4 regions of the Streptomyces sp. NPDC048018 genome follow, and region 1 is predicted to be linked to each of the others. Evidence: riboswitches for the same ligand, from Rfam matches in the RefSeq annotation. Region 1 holds a riboswitch; each other region holds the start of a gene.
What was found. Region 1 has a riboswitch for cyclic di-AMP ahead of ACGF1Z_RS23250 (M23 family metallopeptidase). Riboswitches for the same ligand answer to the same signal wherever they lie in the genome.
Positions count from the first base shown of each region.

Region 2: linked by a shared signal. The riboswitch ahead of ACGF1Z_RS02600 (transglycosylase SLT domain-containing protein) and the one ahead of ACGF1Z_RS23250 (M23 family metallopeptidase) in region 1 are both predicted to bind cyclic di-AMP.
Region 3: linked by a shared signal. The riboswitch ahead of ACGF1Z_RS26355 (M23 family metallopeptidase) and the one ahead of ACGF1Z_RS23250 (M23 family metallopeptidase) in region 1 are both predicted to bind cyclic di-AMP.
Region 4: linked by a shared signal. The riboswitch ahead of ACGF1Z_RS15215 (C40 family peptidase) and the one ahead of ACGF1Z_RS23250 (M23 family metallopeptidase) in region 1 are both predicted to bind cyclic di-AMP.

Region 1 is NZ_JBIDBK010000005.1:712,435-714,622, reverse strand. Features, by position in the region: gene ACGF1Z_RS23255 (aldo/keto reductase) at 1-127, opposite strand, end outside; gene ACGF1Z_RS23250 (M23 family metallopeptidase) at 206-1,273, opposite strand; cyclic di-AMP (ydaO/yuaA leader) riboswitch at 1,285-1,430, opposite strand; gene ACGF1Z_RS23245 (PP2C family protein-serine/threonine phosphatase) at 1,643-2,188, opposite strand, start outside.
Region 2 is NZ_JBIDBK010000001.1:569,495-571,682, forward strand. Features, by position in the region: gene ACGF1Z_RS02595 (aldo/keto reductase) at 1-351, shown strand, start outside; gene ACGF1Z_RS02600 (transglycosylase SLT domain-containing protein) at 427-1,227, opposite strand; cyclic di-AMP (ydaO/yuaA leader) riboswitch at 1,232-1,388, opposite strand; gene ACGF1Z_RS02605 (MMPL family transporter) at 1,740-2,188, opposite strand, start outside.
Region 3 is NZ_JBIDBK010000007.1:118,847-121,034, reverse strand. Features, by position in the region: gene ACGF1Z_RS26360 (GntR family transcriptional regulator) at 1-130, opposite strand, end outside; gene ACGF1Z_RS26355 (M23 family metallopeptidase) at 289-1,059, opposite strand; cyclic di-AMP (ydaO/yuaA leader) riboswitch at 1,072-1,237, opposite strand; gene ACGF1Z_RS26350 (M16 family metallopeptidase) at 1,441-2,188, opposite strand, start outside.
Region 4 is NZ_JBIDBK010000003.1:891,342-893,529, forward strand. Features, by position in the region: gene ACGF1Z_RS15205 (ATP-dependent Clp protease proteolytic subunit) at 1-444, shown strand, start outside; gene ACGF1Z_RS15210 (hypothetical protein) at 451-756, shown strand; cyclic di-AMP (ydaO/yuaA leader) riboswitch at 1,072-1,269, shown strand; gene ACGF1Z_RS15215 (C40 family peptidase) at 1,273-1,749, shown strand; gene ACGF1Z_RS15220 (ATP-binding protein) at 2,041-2,188, opposite strand, start outside.

The DNA.
Region 1 (2,188 bases):
CGGCGGCGTAGGCGTCGAGGACGGCGAAGGACTGCGCCTCGTCGGCGGTCCAGCCGAAGACGTTGCCACCGAGGGAGAGCGGGAAGACGTGCAGGTCGGAACGGCCAAGACGGCGAAGAGAAGTCATGGGGTGGTCAACGGTCCGCACCGTCGGGCCTATTCCTGGCCACCGGGACCCGCGGGACGGGTCCCGCGGGGACGGACGTCAGATGCTCAGGCCCTTGGAGCGGAGCCAGCCCGCCGGGTCGATGCCGTCGCCGGACGGGGTGTGGACCTCCAGGTGGAGGTGCGGGCCGGTGACGTTGCCGGTGGCGCCGACGCGGCCGATGGTCTCGCCGGTGCCGACGGACTGGCCGACGCCGACCGTCATCGAGGACAGATGGCAGTACCAGATCTCGGTGCCGTCCTCGAGCTCCAGGACGATGCGGTAGCCGTACGCGCCGGACCAGCCGGCCGACTTCACGGTGGCGCCGTGGACGGCCTTGACCGGGGTGCCGGTGGGAGCAGCGAAGTCCAGGCCGGTGTGGTAGCCGGAGGACCACATCGAGCCGGCCTCGCCGTAGGTCGAGGTGATCGTGTAGGAGGAGGTGGGCAGCGAGAAGCCGGCGGCCAGCTTGGCCAGGCGCTCCGCCTCCGCCTTGCGCGCGGCCTCCTCGGCGGCCTTCTTCTCGGCCTCGGCGGCCGCCTTCTCCGCCGCGTCCGCCTTGGCCGCGGCCTCCGCGGCGGCCTTCTCGGCGGCCTCCTTCTCCGCCGCCGCCTTCTCCGCGGCGTCGGCGGCGGCCTGCTGCTGCTCGGCCTGCTGGAGGATGCGGGCGCGCAGGGTCTCGCCGGCGTCGGCCTGCGTCCGGGTCTGTGCGCCGGTGCCGGAGGCCGTGGCGTCGGTGGTGGTGTAGGTGAGCGCGGTGAGCGGCTGGGTGGTGTTGCCGACCGCGCCGCCCGTGTCGCTCTTGTCGTGGCCGATCAGCTCGCCGACGCCGGGGAGCTCGGAGGCGTCGGGCAGGTCGACGTCCGGCAGGGCTATGGAGACCGGGGGCTTCTGCTGGGCGGTGGCCAGGCCGCCGGCACCGACAGCGGCGATGACGCCGACGCCGAGGACGGTGGAGGAGCGGGCGAAGTTGGAGCGCTGCTTGACGACGCGGTGCCGTCCGCCGGACCGGCGGTCCCGCAGGGAGTCCTCCGTCGGGTTCCATTCCTCGCCGCCCGCGGCGCCCGCCGCACCGGCGGAGTCGAAGTAGTCGAAGGGGGCTTGAGGAGCGGGGGTGTCGGACGCCACGGAGGCGCTCTCCTTTCCTTCCTTTCGCCTACCGGGTTAGCTGACGGGTTCGGAGCAGGAAGGTCTCCTACGGGCGTGCCGCATGGGTGCGGTGGGGCCCGATTCACCCCAAGTGGTGGTTCCCCGGTTCCCTTGCGGGATTCGGCGCGTGCGCACGGTGCCGCCTCTTGCGGCGGCTGGGACGACCGCGCTGCGTTATCGAACGTTAATAGACCCGGCCACTCGATTCCAAGCCGTCCCTCTTGATCATTCACTGAATTAGGAGGGAATCGCCCGACTTGAGCTCCACTCAGATACGCGCCGGTAACGAGCCCCGTTTCTGACGTTACGTCAATGGTTATCGGAGGGACACCCTGCGACTACGAGCGGTCACCGAGCCCCCGGATCCCCCGCCGGCACGACCGGCATCGTCCGCCGCCGCTCCGGCTGACCGGCCGCCGGACGGCTCACCGCGAGCAGCGCCATGTCGTCCGTCGCGCCCCCGCCGGTGTGCCGGCGCACGTCCGCCACGAGCGCGTCGAGCAGTTCCTCCGGCCCCGGGAAGAGCCGCCCCGCGAGCCGCTCCCCCGGGTCGTAGAAGACCCCGTCCGCGTCCCGCGCCTCCGAGAGCCCGTCCGTGTAGAACAGCAGCGTCGAGCCCGGCGGATAGGACGCCTCGTCGGCCCGGTCCGGCCACGCGGCGAGCTCCCCCATCCCCAGCGGCAGCGCGGCATCGCTCGGCCGCAGCAGCTCGACCCCGCCGTCCTCGCGCAGCAGGAGCGGCTCGGGGTGGCCGCGGTTGACCACCCGTACGACCCGGTCGCCGCCCGGGATCTCGGCGAGCACGGCGGTCGTGAAGCCCTCGAAGGCGTCGAGACCGTCCCGCCGGGTGCCCTCCCGGGCCAGGGCCCGCTCCAGGCGCGCGGCCACCCCCTC
Region 2 (2,188 bases), on a different contig from region 1:
GCCGTCAACCAGATCGAGCTCCACCCCGGACTGCAGCAGCGCGAGCTCCGCGAGCTGCACGCCCGCCACTCGATCGTCACCGAGGCCTGGAGCCCGCTCGCCCAGGGCGCGGTCCTGAGGGAGCCGGCGCTGCGGGAGATCGCCGCCCGGTACGGCCGGAGCACCGCCCAGGTCGTGCTGCGCTGGCACCTCCAGCTCGGCAACGTCGTGATCCCCAAGTCCGTCACCCCGGCGCGCATCCGCGAGAACATCGACGTGTTCGACTTCGCCCTCTCCGCGGACGAGATGACGGCCGTCGCCACGCTCGACCGGGGGCTGCGCACCGGCCCCGACCCGGACACCCTGAACTGAGAACGGAACGACGGAGCTCCCGCACCCGGCCGAGGCGGCCGGGTGCGGGAGCACGTCCACGCGCGTCCGCGGGCGTCAGTAGGCGCCGAAGACGTTGTCGATGGAGCCGTAGCGGTCGGCCGCGTAGTTGCAGGCCGCCGCGATGTTGGCGACCGGGTCGTACGGGTCGTTGGCCGTGCCCTCGACGTGGTAGGCCTGGAAGGTCGGGTCGATCACCTGCAGCAGACCCTTGGAGGGGGTGCCGGCGACGGCGTTGGAGTCCCAGTTGTTGATGGCCAGCGGGTTGCCCGACGACTCGCGCATGATGTTGCGGTGAATGCCGTCGTAGCTGCCGGGGATGCCCTTCGCGGCCATGATGTCGAGCGCCTCACGGATCCATCCGTCGAGGTTGTCCGGGTACGAGGTCGCCTTCGCCGGGGCCACGGCCTGTACCACGGCACCCGCGCTCGCGGCGCTCGCCGTCGCCGGGGTCCGGGCCGCCGCGGGCTTCACGCCCGACAGGGCCGCGCCCCGCGCGTCGACGGTCAGCCGCATGCCGGGGCGGATGAGGGCCGGGTCGGCACCGACGGCGGTCCGGTTGTCCTGGTAGACCTTCTTCCAGCCGCCCTTTACCGCGTACTTCCGGGCGATCTTGGAAAGGGAGTCACCCGCGACGACCGAATACCGCACGGTTCCGGGAGCCTTCGTCACCTGCGCGACACGGGCCGTCGCCTTTTCGACTGCGACGGTGTGTACCGCCTGCGGAGTGACCGCCCCGGCGGTCGTCGCGCCGGCCAGCGGCAGGGCCAGGGCGGCGCTGCCGGTGATGCCGACGGCGGCGATGCCACGGGTGAGCGGGAACTTCTTGGAACGGCGGTGCTTGGCGTGTCCACGCATGGCGGGGTCCTCTCCTCCGCCTGCGAGGTGAGCTGTCGGGTTCGGGCAGGAGATGCCCGGCCGTGCCTGAGGCACGGCTTCACCCCGAGCCGCTCCCGGAGTCCGGGGGCGGCGGAGAACCTGGGTCCCCCGCTCCTGCCTGAAGTGGTCGTGTATGCGGTACCCGGGCGGTGGCAGGATTCGGCGTTTCCGTCCGGTTGCCGGGTGACCGTAAGCGAATTCTTCCGGCGAAAACAAGACGGGAATTCATCAAAGCAAATGGATCATTCGGGGAAAGGGAAAGGATCATTCCCCCTCTTTCACCATCACCGCGCCAACGACTCCCCCGGGACTCGGATCTGACGTCACGACAGGATTCTCCCGGCTGGAAAGGCCGTGACCCACATCACGCACTCCCGCCTTTGCGCGCTTCGGGCACAGAAAAGCTCCAATGCCGGAATTCCTTGAGCATTCCGGCATTGGAGCTCAATAGCGGGACATCTACCTCTTTGTCCGAATGGGTACGTTACGGGTCACCGGGCCGGCTCGCGGCCCGGCTCCTCGTCCTGCTGCAGTGCCGCCTCCCCCTCGGTGTCGAGGTGCGGGAGGATGCGGTCCAGCCAGCGCGGGGTCCACCAGGCACGGGCGCCCAGCAGGGTCATCACGGCGGGGACGAGCAGCAGCCGGACGATGGTGGCGTCGATGAGGACGCTGACCGCGAGGCCCAGGCCGAGCATCTTGATCACGATGTTGTCGGACACGATGAAGGCGGCGAAGACGCTCACCATGATCAGCGCGGCGCAGGTGATGACCCTCGCGGTGATCTCCAGGGCATGGGCGACGCTCGCCTCGGCGTCGCCGGTGCGCAGCCACGCCTCGCGCACCCGGGACAGCAGGAAGATCTCGTAGTCCATGCTCAGGCCGAAGACGATGGCGAACATCATCATCGGCACATAGCTCTCGATGGGCACCTTGCCGGAGA
Region 3 (2,188 bases), on a different contig from region 1:
GGACCGGGACACGGGAGACGCCGTAACGGCGGGCGAGCTGTTCCTCGGTCAGTCTGGCTCCCCGCGCGTACACCCCGGAGACGATGTCGTCCCGGATCGCCGTGCATACCGAGTGCGCGGGAATGCGCATGTCCGACCTCCGCTTTTGTCCGCGCGAATCCAGATCGAGCGGCGCCTGTCCGGCGACTCTATTGCAGGACGCCGGAATTTCCGATGCCGCCCGATGGAAAGGGACGCAAAAAAGCCCCGGCTCGCTGCGAGCCGGGGCTTTTGCGCGGGAGGCGACCGTCAGACGTCCACGCCGCGGGAGCGGAGGTAGCTGAGCGGGTTGATGTCCGTGCCGTAGTCGGCGCCGGTGCGGGCCTCGAAGTGGAGGTGCGGGCCGGTGGAGTTGCCGGAGGAGCCGGAGATGCCGATCCGCTCGCCCGGGGTGACCTTCTGGCCGACGGAGACCTGGATCGCGGAGAGGTGCCCGTACTGCGTGTACGTGCCGTCGTTCATCCGGATCACGATGTTGTTGCCGTACGCGCCGCCCCAGCCGGCCTCGACGACGGTGCCGGAGCCGACGGAGACGACCGTGGTGCCGTAGGCGGCGTGGAAGTCGATGCCGGTGTGGCTGCCGGAGGACCAGAGCGAGCCGCCGGTCTTGTAGCCGGTGCTCACGTAGGAGCCGGAGACGGGGAGCTGGAAGGACGCCAGGCGCTTGCGCTCGGCCTCGCGGGCGGCGCGCTCCTTGGCGGCCCGGATCTCCTTGGCGCGGGCCTCGGCCTTGCGCTTCGCCTCGGCGGCGGCCCTGGCGCGGGCGGCGGCCTCGTAGGCCTCCTTCTCCTGCGCGGCGGCCTGGGCGTCGACCCGCTGGGCGAGGGACTCCTCGGTGATCACCTGGGTGAGGCCGGTGTCCTCGACGGAGGGCTGCTCCGTGTCGGCGGCGAGCGCCGGGGAGGCGAGGGTGCCGATGACGCCTGCGGTGGCGATGGTCGCCACGCCGGCGACGCCCGCGCCACGGCGCGCCAGACGGCTCGGACCACGATGCTTCCCGGTGGCACGGGTGAACGCCATGTAGTGGCTGATCCTTTCCTTCCCTCTCGCCTACCGGGTTAGCTGACGGGTTCGGAGCAGGAAGGTCTCCTACGGGCCCCTCCGCGTGGCGCGAAGGCGTCCGATTCACCCCAGGGACTGCGTGTGGGTCCCCGGCTCCCCAGGCTCGCGCCTCAGGGGGACTCGGCGATGACTGTCCGTTGCCGCGGGTGCGGCGTCGTGCATGTGGCCGGACAGCCGGACCGACGCTAGGCCGATCTTCTGTCAATCACCAAACAGAGCCGCGTTTTTGTAAGGCATGCCACAGGTCATTCAGCAACAGCAACCATCAATACGGACAAAGGGGAGGACCCCGGCGAACCAGGTCGCCGGGGTCCTCCTCCGTGCGTGACGGCGGCTCAGTCAGCCGGTGACGACCCTCACTTCACCGATGCCCAGGGCGCGCACCGGCTCCTCGATCTGCGAAGCGTCCCCGACCAGGACGGTGACGAGGCGGTCCACCGGGAAGGCGTTGACCACCGCGGCGGTCGCCTCCACGGTGCCCGTCTCGGCGAGACGCGCGTACAACTGCGCCTGGAAGTCGTCCGGGAGGTGCTGCTCGACCTGGTCGGCCAGGGTGCCCGCGACGGAGGCGGCCGTCTCGTACTTGAGCGGGGCGACGCCCACGAGGTTCTGCACGGCGACGTCGCGCTCGGCGTCCGTCAGGCCCTCGGCGGCGAGCGTGCGCAGCACCTTCCACAGGTCGCCAAGTGCCGGACCGGTGTTGGGGGTGTCGACGGAGCCGCTGATGGCGAGCATCGAGGCGCCGTGGCCCTCGCCGTCGGAGCGCAGCACCTGGCCGAAGGCACGCACCCCGTAGGTGTAGCCCTTCTCCTCGCGCAGGACGCGGTCCAGACGGGAGGTGAGGGTGCCGCCGAGGCAGTACGTGCCGAGCACCTGGGCCGGCCACACACGGTCGTGCCGGTCGGCGCCGACGCGGCCGATGAGCAGCTGCGTCTGGACGGCACCCGGGCGGTCCACGATGACGACCCGGCCGGTGTCGTCGGCGGTGATGGGCGGCATCGGGCGCGGCGCCGCCGGGGCACCCGTCCAGCCGCCCAGGGTCTCGTCGAGCACCTTGTCGAGCTCGACGCCGGTGAGGTCGCCGACG
Region 4 (2,188 bases), on a different contig from region 1:
GTGATCAGCCTCTACATCAACTCCCCCGGCGGTTCGATCAGCGCGATGACCTCGATCTACGACACGATCCGCACCGTCTCGTGCGAGGTGGAGACCATCTGCCTGGGCCAGGCGGTCGGCCCCGCCGCGGTGCTGCTCACGGCCGGCTCGCCGGGGCGCCGGCTCGCCCTGCCGGGGGCCAGGATCGTCCTCCAGCAGCCCACGCTCGACGAGCCGTTGCACGGACAGCCCAGCGATCTCGACATCCACGCGCGGGAATTGCTGCGTCAGCGCGCGCTGGTGGCCGGACTGCTCGCGGAGCACACCGGGCAGGATCTCGACCGGATCGACGCCGACATCGACCGGACCACCGTGCTCGACGCGGCGGGGGCCGTGACGTACGGGCTGGTGGACCACGTGGTGAAGAGCCGTCGCTCGTCCGCGGGCACCGTCGGCGAGAGGTGAGACCCGATGGTCCCGGAGTTGCCGCCGCTGCCCGCGCTGACCCGCGCCGAGGGTGAGTTCGTGGACGCGTACCTCGAAGTCGTCGACCTCCTCGGAAGGATCAATCCATCCAGGACATCGCATACCTATGGGGCCCTGAGGGCCGCTCAGGCCCTGGTCGGGCGCGCGACGGCACTCCGGGACGCCGTGACGCTCATGCATGTGCGAGGCGAGAGCGAGGTCCACGCGGCCACATTGGCGCGTGCGCTAAGGGTGTTGGACGGAGAGCGGCGCTCAGGGCGCGTCACCGTCCCCGAAGAGTCGTCGAGTTGACAGTGCGGCGTGTCGTGTCGAGGTCCACTCGGGGCACACGAGCCGCAGAATCGCTCCCCCGTTCGGCGTAGTCGACGAATCGACATAGAGCTCAGGCGAGTTGCGCAACAGGTCTACACATTTAGCGGAATCGGGCATTCCATCGCTGGTGAACGGCTCGTCGGGCAAACCTCCGAAGATCACGAAACCTGACTGTCCACTCGAATGGATCAGTCGTGAGGAGCCTCACATATCGCTGTTTCAGCTCGGATTTCTACCCGACTGTGAGTCAAGATCCCTGTCGACGACAAGCCCCCGCCACCCGAGGCGGGGCGGTCCGGGCGGACGCCGAGTCCTGCCGCTGTCCCGGACGTCTGGTCGACAGGAGTGGATCGGCAGGAGTGGAGGACCCGAGCAACACGGGACGTGCCCGCAAGGGTGACGTCCCTCGGGGTGAAGCCGCAGCCGCGGCCGGGCATCTTCGCCTGCCCGAACCCGACAGGTCATCCTTCACAGGCGGCTGACGAAGGGTTGCGCATGACTGCGCAGATTCATGTCCCGTCCCTGCTGTCCCGGGCCGGAGCCGTCTCGGCTCTCACCCTCGCCGCCGTCGGCGGCACGCTGCTCGCCCCAGGAGCGGCGCCGGAGGCCCAGGCCGCGAGCTCGTACGCCAACACGGCTCTGGGCATCGCCGCCTCGAAGAAGGGATCGCCTTACAAGTACGGGGCCGCTGGGCCCAGCAGGTTCGACTGCTCGGGCCTCACGCTCTACTCGTACAAGAAGGCGGGCAAGACACTGCCCCGCACCGCGCAGCAGCAGTACAACAAGACGCGTCACATCACGGCGTCCAGCCGCCAGAAGGGGGACCTCGTCTTCTTCCATTCCGGCGGAAGGGTCTACCACGTCGGAATCTACGCGGGTAACAACAAGATCTGGCACTCCCCGAAGACCGGCTCCTGGGTGAAGCTCGACCGGATCTGGACGTCGAAGGTGCTGTACGGCCGCGTCCGCTGACCAGCGGACCCCGCCGTCCCGCGCCCCGCGAAGGGCCGCCACGCGAGGGCGCCGCGGGCCGCCCCACCCGGCGCCCGTCCCCCGGCCGCCCCGCGCCCCCCGTCCCCGGGGTCGCGGGGACGGCGCCGCCCTCCGCGGGGCCGGCCCCGGGAGACCGGTCGGCCCCGCCCCCGCGGAGGGCGGCGCCGGTCGGATGGCCGACCGGGCCGCCGGGCGGTACGGTCGCCCCATACGGGCCCGGTGCGACGCCGACCGGGCGGAGCGGGCTCGCCGCGGCGGGCCGGAGCCGCTCTACCGGGGCGTCAGCGCCACGGCCGTCCAGGGCAGTCGGATCCAGACCGTCTTGCCGCCCTCGGGCGTCGGCTCGACCGAGAGGCGGCCGCCCGCCTCCGCGGCGAGCCAGCGGATGATGACCATGCCGCGCCCGTTGTCCTGCTGG